3 regions of the Desulfotomaculum sp. 1211_IL3151 genome follow, and region 3 is predicted to be linked to each of the others. Evidence: riboswitches for the same ligand, from Rfam matches in the RefSeq annotation. Region 3 holds a riboswitch; each other region holds the start of a gene.
What was found. Region 3 has a riboswitch for cyclic di-GMP ahead of V6C11_RS11305 (GspE/PulE family protein). Riboswitches for the same ligand answer to the same signal wherever they lie in the genome.

Region 1 (3,279 bases), on a different contig from region 3:
CACAAATAAGATGGTAATGATAAAAAACCGGATAGTGCTTACGGTGGTCTGGCCGTTCTGCTGGCCCGCGTAATCCAACTGCCGCTGACTGTAAAGAGCTAATTCATTAGCGGCAAGGATATTTTGGTCTATGGAAAGATTAATTTTACGAAGGGTCTCGTTTATCATTTCAATGTTGCTGCCCTGCTGATCCTCTTTTTTCAGTTTTACAATTTCGTTAACATCATTTTCATAGGCGGCATGTTTGTCTGATAAATCCTTTAATCGTTTTTGACCCTCGGTGCTAGAAATCTTTTCCCCTAAGAATGAACGCTTAGCCTTAAAGTCGTTGTTATCCCCCGCAGCAAAGAGTAAGTATTTTTCATCGCCCGTAGATAAAAAAGACCGTATATTTAAGGCGTGGCTCTCAAAAATAGCAACTAAATCCTTTGCCTCACTAACTGCTCTGGCATCTTTATCAATTAATTCGCCATAAGAATTGTCAATATTAGTCATTTGTATGAATGCGTAGCCACTAATGGCTACAATTACTAGCAATAGACAAAAGAAAATGCCCATTAATCTACTTTTTACACTGGCTAAAAACCGTAGTTTTTTTGCTTTTTTTCTTGCAGAACTTTTTACCATTATTTTTCCTCCTTACAGAATAAATGTGTATCATTAATCCCCTTTCTGTAAGTTTTTCAGGAATTTATCCGTTACGTAAAATTGGTTTTTTTCTAATTTTTCCTTGTCACGGGCTGTTATTCTTCCTTGTTCTTCAAAGAATGTGGCTAGTTCTTGCATATTGCTGATTAACGGACTGTTATTCTTGGCATCAACATGAAATAAGCTTAATTGTTCGTTTAAATCAAAGACAGGTCGCAACTCAAATTCCTTCTGAATCATTTCTTCACTTATGTTCATTTTTGCAGAATTATTATAATAATCATAAAGAGCACTTTCACATTCGACTGGGTTTTTCTTCATTTCATTTAAACCTCTTATGTACATTTCCAACCACTTGTTAACTAAATCCGGATTTTGATCGGCAAAGTCTTTATCCGCCACAACTAAGCCCAATACCTTTGCTCCTGCGGCTTTACCTGATGAAACTTTAACCCAACCCTTTTCTTCTGCCTTATAGCTAGAGGGAGCCCAAAATTGAACAATATCGCCTTGGCCTTCTTCAAAAAATTTAAAGGCTTGGCCTTGATCCGTGTTTACTATTTTAACCTCATTCGAATTTACTCCCATTGCTTTTAAAGTGGCTAAGGTGGCAAAGTGGCCGGTAGACATGGAGGTTGTAAGTATGATTTTTCCCTTATAATCCTCAGGTGAGCCATAAATATCTGGGTGCTTGGGGTTAGCCCCTTTATTTTGAAGCAACGGACTATCTAGTCTTACCCAAAGATCATTGGTCTGCGACTCATCGTTAGAGATAGCAATGATGTAGCTATCATAGCGTAACGCTGCCAGTAGGGATGGAGCGGCACCCATAACGCCAATATCCCACTCCTTCTTACCAAGTGCCGCCACTTGATCGCCACCCGCCGTGTAGCTCTTGAAATCGACACTAATTCCTGCTTCCTTTGCCCAGCCCTTTTGTATTCCCAGCCAGGTGGGCAAAGCATGGTAAGCAGGCTGATGGGCAACTCTCACCACGGGTAGCCCATTCTTACTCTGGATATTTGCGGTTTCTGTTTTACTACAGCCAAATAAAAAAAGTGCTAAAAGAACAATCATAAAAATTATTTTTTTCAATATCAATACCTCCTGAACATATGATCCTCCCAAAAGAAAAAGCAGAGCCGTCTAACTTGCTCTGCAAGAATGTTCGACGGCTTGGCAGTCATGGCCAATGTGGCTTTAGACCCATAGCTTTGCGTCCCTAACTTTCGATAGGTTTGCCATTATCGTTAAATCATTTTTAGTTAAAAAGTGGTATTGTAATATGTAAATAAGCTTGATGGGGTGTGAAGGAAGAAATTTGTATGATATCCTGGTTCCGCCTTTTCCTAAGGGTAATCATATTTTATGATGCAAAAGGTATGCCGGATAAAAAGATAGATAAATCAGACCATTTGTAAATTATTTTTAGCTTACTGTGCAATATCACACTACACTAAATTTTTGCTGTGTTTTACATCAGTAATAGCCCATTTTATTGAGTTGTAGAATTGCAATGCGCTGTGCGTGTTTGCAATGTTTAATGTGCGTATTCTTCTTCAGATAAAGGATAGACTGCTGGATTTTCGGGATATACAGGGAATGATGTGCTGATCCAGTATATCGTTGTTGCAGCTGTTGCCCAGAGAGAAACTGAAATCCCCTCCTCGGGACCTGCAATTTTACCCAGAAGGGGTCGGTCCTCACTTGCGTCAGTATTTAGACGATAAAAACTGGGGAGGGTTTGTATAATGGAACTGAGGGAAAAATAGCTCTCCTTCAGGCTAAAACGGTCACCCATAAAGACAGAAACAATCTTTGAAATGGGGGTTATCCAATACCACAGGGGTAGGTTACCTGTGGTATTTTATTTAGGATTTTTGACAGGAATCAACATTTGGTTTATAGAATGATGAAGAAGAGTAAAGAAAAATGTCTTAAAGGATGGGATGATGTTGAAAAATCAACTGGAGTCTACAGGAAGTACGAAGGAACAGACGAATAAGCGTTATCAATTTTTTGCGGGGATAATTGTTCTATGGCTAATTATTTTCATGGGCTCAGCTTACCTTGCCAAAGACTATATCGATAAAACCATGTTAAGTGTACAGCAAACTAACGCTATGAATGTGCAAGGCCTGGAGTCACGACTAGGGGTTCTTAGTGAAGAGATGAAGCAAATTAAAGAATTATTGCAGAATACAGACCAAACCCTTACCAGTTCTGACTCAACCCAAAAGGCCCTGAGAGATAAGATTAACGAACTAGATAAACAACTACAAGCTCTGGAGAAAAGCCTAAATGTATTAAAGGAGGCCCCTGATGCGAACCGTTAACATATTTTTTCTTCTTCTGTTCGCTCCAGTGGTTGGTTTTCTATTTACAGTTTTTAACTTCGACGACCATACCCAAGCTATGGGACTACCCCTTAAAAATACAGAAATAGCACTTCAGTCCGCCGAAATGCAGATGGAAGATATAAACAACAATATCTCTTTTATAAACCAATTGGTTGAGGAGCAAGAACGCCTATACCGGGAACAGGAAAAAGTTATCCAAGAACTGTCAAGAAAGAGCTCAAATCAAATAAGGCTGTCCGATCAGATATATGAAGAACGCATTTTGGCTATG
Region 2 (3,279 bases), on a different contig from region 3:
TACTCCATGTCTCAGTATTGGAGGTGGATGGCAGCGGACATGTAGTTTACGCTAACCATTCGGCAAAAGAACTGTTTGGTGATATAGACGATATTTCAGGGCAAACCAAGAGCGATATGCTCGGCCTTATCGCAAAGAACATTACGATAAGCAAAGAAGAAAATACATTTCCGGTTTCCCGAGAGGTTTATGAAGAACGCAACAACACATGGTACTGGGTCACATCCAACTGCTTTTTACTCCCTACCGGGCAGGTATTTTACTTCAATACGATTGAAGACATTAGCGAATGGAAAATCAACAAATATCAATTAAAGATATCGGCAACGGTGGATGAGATGACCGGCACCTATAACCGTAAAACGGGACTGCGAGAGCTGGAAAAGATACTGGCCCGCTCTGATTCTTCGAAAACTTACTGTATTGCCTTTGTTGATATTGATGGTTTGAAAACCATAAACGATAATTACGGTCACAGCGAAGGGGATTATACGATCAAGACTATTGCCAAGGTGCTTCTCTCTTCCATCCGCAGTTCGGATATGGTCTGCAGGTATGGCGGTGATGAATTCTTGATTATCTTTAAGGACTGTACAGAAGAGGTCGCAGAAACAATTATTACAAGGATGTACGAGAAATTGAACAATCTGGATCGTAAAAATCCCAAGCCCTACACGTTGTCCTTCAGTCATGGAGTAACTCCTTTTTCTAATAATCCAAGACCTGCCTATAGGGTTGCCGACCTGCTGGACTTGGCTGACAAAAAGATGTATCAATGCAAAAACCAAAAAAAGCAGAAAAAAGCAAAAGGTAAACCTCATGATGGTTAATGTACAGCATCATAGTTTACTGAAAGACAGAAAAGTGACTTATCACAATACTAGCAAACCGGCGGAAACACCGGGACGCAAAGCAAGAGGGCCTAATCCTCCAACCAGAGGAATGGCAGCCTGGCCGCCGAATTTGATAAAGCATCAAGGCTTTTTGCCCCAAATAAAGAGTGCCGCTTGACTGCAACATGCTCTTTTTATTCTTAGGAAAAACCAAAACTGAACATTCGCTTACCTGGATACCGTTCCTTTGGTTCCTTTGTACCCAATTGGTATTTTTTTGTTCCCAATTAAGGTTGGGATTGAACGACTTTTACATAAAAAAGAAGAAAATTATGCCAATAATTATATAAAAGGAAATCTCCATTGAAAGGATATGACCTCGATTGTTTTTGGATTTTTTAAGCGAAAAATGCGATACTTAAGCAATTCCGTACACTCAAAGGGTGATGAGCCATCGAAAAACAGCGATGAACAGGAAAGCAAAATTAAAGAAAAGCTCCAGGATAACCTGGATAGATTAAAAATCATGTTGGGCGACAGCAACAATTTAAAGATGCACCCATTCCGGTTCGGGACAAACAACTCCTTTTCGGGAGCGCTGGTGTTTATAGATGACCTGGTTGACAACCCGACTTTAACCAATGCTATTCTGCGCCCGGTGATGAGCTGACAGCCGGGGAATGAACAGCCTCTGGCTAGACAGGAATTGCTGGAGGCACTCCAACGGAGGTCCTATGCTCCGGTGATATCCGAACTGTCCAGTCGCTGACTACTCTCACCGCGAGCTACCTGTCTGGTGACAAAGCGATCCTTATTGACGGATGTACCTCTGCGCTTGTGGTCAGCACCAAGGGCTGGGAAAAACGCGCTGGCCCCGCACCCCAGTCTGAAACTGTGGTGCGGGGCCAGCGCGAGGGGTTTACCGAAAACCTGCGCACAAACACATCACCCATCCGGCGAAAAATCCGCAGTGAGCAGCTACGTGTAGACCACATGACTGTTGACCGCAAGACCCAGATCGATGTGTGCCTGATGTACTTAAGCGGTGTGACCGACCTCAAGGTAATAAAGACAGTTAAGGATCGCGTGAGTCAGCTGGACGTGGACTCTATTTTGGAGTCGGGCTATATTGAGGAATATATCGAGGATGCGCCTTTTTCGCCGTTTGCTACCGTAGGCTACAGCGAGAAACCCGATGTGGTCGCGGATCGCCATCGTGGTCGATGGGACCCCCTTTGTGCTAAGTGCGCTGATGCTGTTTATCGAAAGCTTCCAGACTGCCGAAGATTACTATGCCCGCCCACTGTACGCCAGCGTGACATGGATATTGCGTTTCATTGCATCTTTTATAACGGTGTTCGCTCCATCCACATATATTTCGTTGACCGCATTCCATTAAGAACTGATCCCTACTACGCTACTGTTTACGATTGCAAACGCGCGCAAGGGAACGCCATTTCCGGCTTTAATAGAGGCACTGATCATGGTATTTGCATTTGAATTTTTGCGCGAGGCCGGAATCCGGCTGCCTCACCCAGTCGGTCAGGCCATCAGCATCGTAGGCGCGCTTATTATGGGTGATGCGGCCGTAGCAGCCGGTCTGGTCAGCGCTTCCATGGTGATCACCTCGCTAGACAGCGGTGGCCGACTTTCTGGTACCAAGTCAAAATGACTCCAGCTCTATTCTGAGATTTGTAATGATGGTTCTGACTGGATTTGTAGGCTTTTACGATGTTGCGATGGGATTCCTGGCGTTGCTGGTCCATCTTTCCACGTTGACATCCTTTGGAGTATCCTATTTCGACGGTTTCGCCGTTAAGAGCAATATGCAAGATTCTTTAGCGCGTATGCCACTCTTGTTCACCACATCCTTACTAGGTCATGGAAACATCCTGGAAGGAACGGCGTTTTTTCTCCATGTCCAATTGGTCTGCAATTTCTTATTTCGTGTCCTGAACATGGTGACGCTACGATGAAGCTTTAGGGATACAGAGCCTTATCCGGAAGATTTTCTTTATCTGGTCTGGCTCAATGAATACCAGGCCACCGAGACCTTCAATCGTCTCAGTTACGATCCGTAAACCAAGACCATGAAAATCCTTGTCTTCCTTGGTAGTTTCCGGCATGTCGTTCACCATGTTAAGATCACCGTTAAACGAATTGGAAACCTCAATGGTTATCCAATCCTCGTTTGCATCGCTGGTAATCTCAATGTACCGATCCGGGCCGGATAGCTTATTACAGGCGTCGATGGCATTGTCAATTATGTTTGAGAAAACACGGACAATATCCAACTCTTTCATGATGTTTTCAGGGAGATGTGTGACCGCCGAAAAGCGGATGCCTTTTTCTTCACAACTGTTGGCTTCATCCTGCAATATAGCGTCCAAAATAATATTGTCGGAATAAGTTTTATGAACCAGTACATCACGCTGCATGGTATCAT
Region 3 (3,279 bases):
TTTGGAGCAAAGGGAACTGTCTGTTTACACCAACAAAAAAGGCCAACAGGTGGCCAATGAATTGGTTACAGTGGTGGATGATGCCACCATAACCAACCGTTACGGTTCCTACCGCTTTGATGATGAAGGGGTGCCCTCCCAGAAAGTTACACTGATTGAAAAGGGCATCCTGACCGATTACCTTTACGATCACCTGACAGCCGCCAAAGAAGGCCGGGAATCCAACGGCCATGGCCGCCGGGAATCCTATCAACACAAACCCATTCCCCGCATGGGCAATACCTACATTGCCCCGGGCAAAGAGGACCCGGAAAAAATTATCAAAGATTACAAAAGCGGTCTGCTGGTCAAAAAAATGGGCGGTGGTCAGGTCAATACCACCACCGGGGATTTTGTCTTTGATGTGGCAGAGGGTTATTTAATTAAAGATGGAGAAATCGGCCAAATGGTGCGGGGAGCAACCCTCACTGGCAACGGCCCGGAAGTTCTGCGCATGGTAGAAAGGGTTGGTTCCGATCTGGGCTTCACCATTGGCACCTGCGGCAAAGACGGCCAAGGGGCCCCTGTATCTGACGCCCAACCAACCATGGCCATTAAGGAACTGGTGGTAGGCGGCACAGCCCACAGTGATGAGGATAATAAACTTAGCCGCAAACTGGATGAAGGCTTTGGGAAGATCAGAAGAATATAGAATCGTTAAGGACGGCTCAGGCCGTCCTTAAAAGTTTACGTATCATGGTGTTATGATTTCAAATATTTTAGTTAATTCAAGCTGAAGGCCAGGAAAAAGAGTGGAAGTTAAAAGGGTTTCCTCACTAAAGACGCCAGCTTTTTGTAAATCACTGTCACCCTGAGTAAAGGTTTCAATGAGTCGGTTATCAGGGTCAACAATCCAATATTCTCTAACACCATGGGCAAAATAAAGCCTTCTTTTATCGAAGCGGTCACGCTTAATGGTTGAGGGGGAGAGTACCTCTACGACTAAATCAGGTGCACCTTGAATATTTAGTTTTTTAATAATAGAAAGCCGTTCTTTCGTAATATAGAGGATATCCGGTTGAAGTATATTGTGATTGTCAAATACCACATCTGTGGGAGCAGTAAAAACTTCCCCAATGCCATTTTCATAGACAAAACTATTTAAAATAGTGTACAGTCGTCCTACCACCCTTTGATGATTCACACTTGGCGAAGGTACCACAAATAACTCCCCTTCCAAAAGTTCATACTGTTCTTGACCATTTAATCCCATGTAATCTTCATAGGTATACAGCTTCTGGCTGACCTTCCTCATCTCGTTCACCTGCCTTAAAATTTAAGACCTAATATGCTTTGCAATATTTTAACACACCAATTCTATTTTACAAATAATTGGAAAAGCATCAACTAGCTAATTTTTTTATTTATAAGCATTCTAAAAAGGATATTGTTGACAAAAAGAGAATAATTATAAAACACATTAGATCTTTGTAGTATATTAAATAATAGGGGCATACTTCGCGAAAGTGAAGGACGCAAAGCTTCGGGCCTAAAGACCCAGTCCATGGCAGCCGGGTTGCCTTAGGATATTTAACGAAACCTAAGTTTTATTACTGGTGGTTTCGTTTTTTGCGTTAATAAAAAGGAAACAGGAGAGGTCTATGAAGTTTACGCGGGGTTTTTTAGGAACATGGTTAGTTAATGAGGGTATTATCACACAGAAACAGTTGGAGGATGCCCTGGAGTATCAAAGGCAAAACCCAGAACAGACCGGAGTGTTAGGTAAGGCCTTAGTACATCTAGGTTATTGCTCCGAGGATGATATAGCAAGGATTATCGCCAAGCAGGCAGGGGTTCCCTTTGTCTCTTTGGAGAAATACAACATCGACCCGGCAGCGATTACGACCGTTTCAGTTGATGCGATGAAACGCTACCGAGCATTTCCCATTGGCTTTAATAATGGCAAACTGTTGGTGGCCATGCAAAAACCCACGGATATTGTTGCCATTGATAATATACGTTCCTTAACAGGCCTAGAGGTTATGCCCGTGTTTTCTCCGGATAGTGAACTGGACGTGGCCATTGAAAAATACAGCCGGGAAGCCCTGGGATTTAATAAGGTAGAAGAAGAAACACCACAGGTTGAAGAACTTACAGAAAACATAGATGACGACCAAAAACCAGCTGTGCAGTTGGCTAACCTGATTTTATCCCAGGCCGTGGCCGCTAAGGCCAGTGATGTCCATATTGAGAGATATGAAAAACGTATGAGGGTGCGATTTAGAATTGATGGTGTATTGCATGATATCATGGAACCGCCGGTAAAGATGCATGCCACCCTGGTATCCCGCCTTAAAGTAATGGCCAATCTGGATATAGCCGATCGCAGGGTACCCCAGGACGGACGGATGTCCCTTAGAATTGAAGGAAGACCCATTGATATTCGTATGGCTACCTTACCAACTGGTTATGGTGAAAGGTTAACCATGCGCCTGTTGGATGGTTCAGCTAGGGTGATTAGTCTGGAAGAACTTGGTGTAGCAACAAAAATACTTGAAAAATACCGTGATCTTCTAAAATTGCCCTATGGTTTCATTTTAGTAACAGGCCCCACCGGCAGCGGCAAAAGCACCACCCTATATGCCAGTCTCAACTCCCTTGATCGGGTTAGTAAAAATGTCATTACCATTGAAGATCCTGTGGAATATCGAATGGAGGGGGTTAATCAAATTCAAATTAATCCCCAGGCAGGGCTTACCTTTGCCTCGGGTCTTCGCTCTATCCTGAGAAATGACCCGGATATTATTATGGTGGGTGAGATTCGCGATCATGAAACTGCCAAAATTGCCATTGAATCAGCCATGACTGGCCATATGGTTCTGGCCACCTTACATACCAATGATGCCCCCGGTGCCATCACCCGATTAACTGAAATGGGCGTTGAACCTTTTCTGATTGCTTCATCCCTCGTATGTGTTTTAGCCCAGCGTTTGGCCAGGGTGCTTTGTCCCCATTGTAAAGAAAAGATTCAGTTACCCAGGGAAGATTTGGCCAAGATTCCTGATTTCCCCTTTGAGGCTGGCGAAGATCGGGTTACCTTATATAAGCCAAAGGGCTGTATGAGGTGCAGCAACACTGGCTTCCGTGGCAGGGTAGGTATCTACGAACTATTATTTGTTACCGAGAAAATTCAACGCCTGGCCCTGGCCAAGGCCTCAGCCAAAGAAATAACCAAGGCTGCTCTGGCAGAGGGTATGGTTGTTTTGAGACAAGATGGTTTGTTAAAGGTAAAACAAGGTA

Region 1: linked by a shared signal. The riboswitch ahead of V6C11_RS13795 (ABC transporter substrate-binding protein) and the one ahead of V6C11_RS11305 (GspE/PulE family protein) in region 3 are both predicted to bind cyclic di-GMP.
Region 2: linked by a shared signal. The riboswitch ahead of V6C11_RS15925 (hypothetical protein) and the one ahead of V6C11_RS11305 (GspE/PulE family protein) in region 3 are both predicted to bind cyclic di-GMP.

The regions. Positions count from the first base shown of each region.
Region 1 covers NZ_JBAIYV010000050.1:60,229-63,507, reverse strand. The annotation lists gene V6C11_RS13800 (methyl-accepting chemotaxis protein) at 1-627, opposite strand, end outside; gene V6C11_RS13795 (ABC transporter substrate-binding protein) at 661-1,743, opposite strand; cyclic di-GMP riboswitch class I at 1,816-1,901, opposite strand; gene V6C11_RS13790 (hypothetical protein) at 2,604-2,984, shown strand; gene V6C11_RS13785 (phosphodiester glycosidase family protein) at 2,971-3,279, shown strand, end outside.
Region 2 covers NZ_JBAIYV010000057.1:15,156-18,434, reverse strand. The annotation lists gene V6C11_RS15930 (sensor domain-containing diguanylate cyclase) at 1-830, shown strand, start outside; cyclic di-GMP riboswitch class I at 873-962, shown strand; gene V6C11_RS15925 (hypothetical protein) at 1,243-1,503, shown strand; gene V6C11_RS15920 (spore germination protein) at 1,539-2,333, shown strand; gene V6C11_RS18745 (spore germination protein) at 2,236-2,505, shown strand; gene V6C11_RS18740 (spore germination protein) at 2,474-2,809, shown strand; gene V6C11_RS15915 (sensor histidine kinase) at 2,801-3,279, opposite strand, start outside.
Region 3 covers NZ_JBAIYV010000041.1:89,615-92,893, forward strand. The annotation lists gene V6C11_RS11295 (TldD/PmbA family protein) at 1-691, shown strand, start outside; gene V6C11_RS11300 (Uma2 family endonuclease) at 734-1,294, opposite strand; cyclic di-GMP riboswitch class I at 1,480-1,563, shown strand; gene V6C11_RS11305 (GspE/PulE family protein) at 1,641-3,279, shown strand, end outside.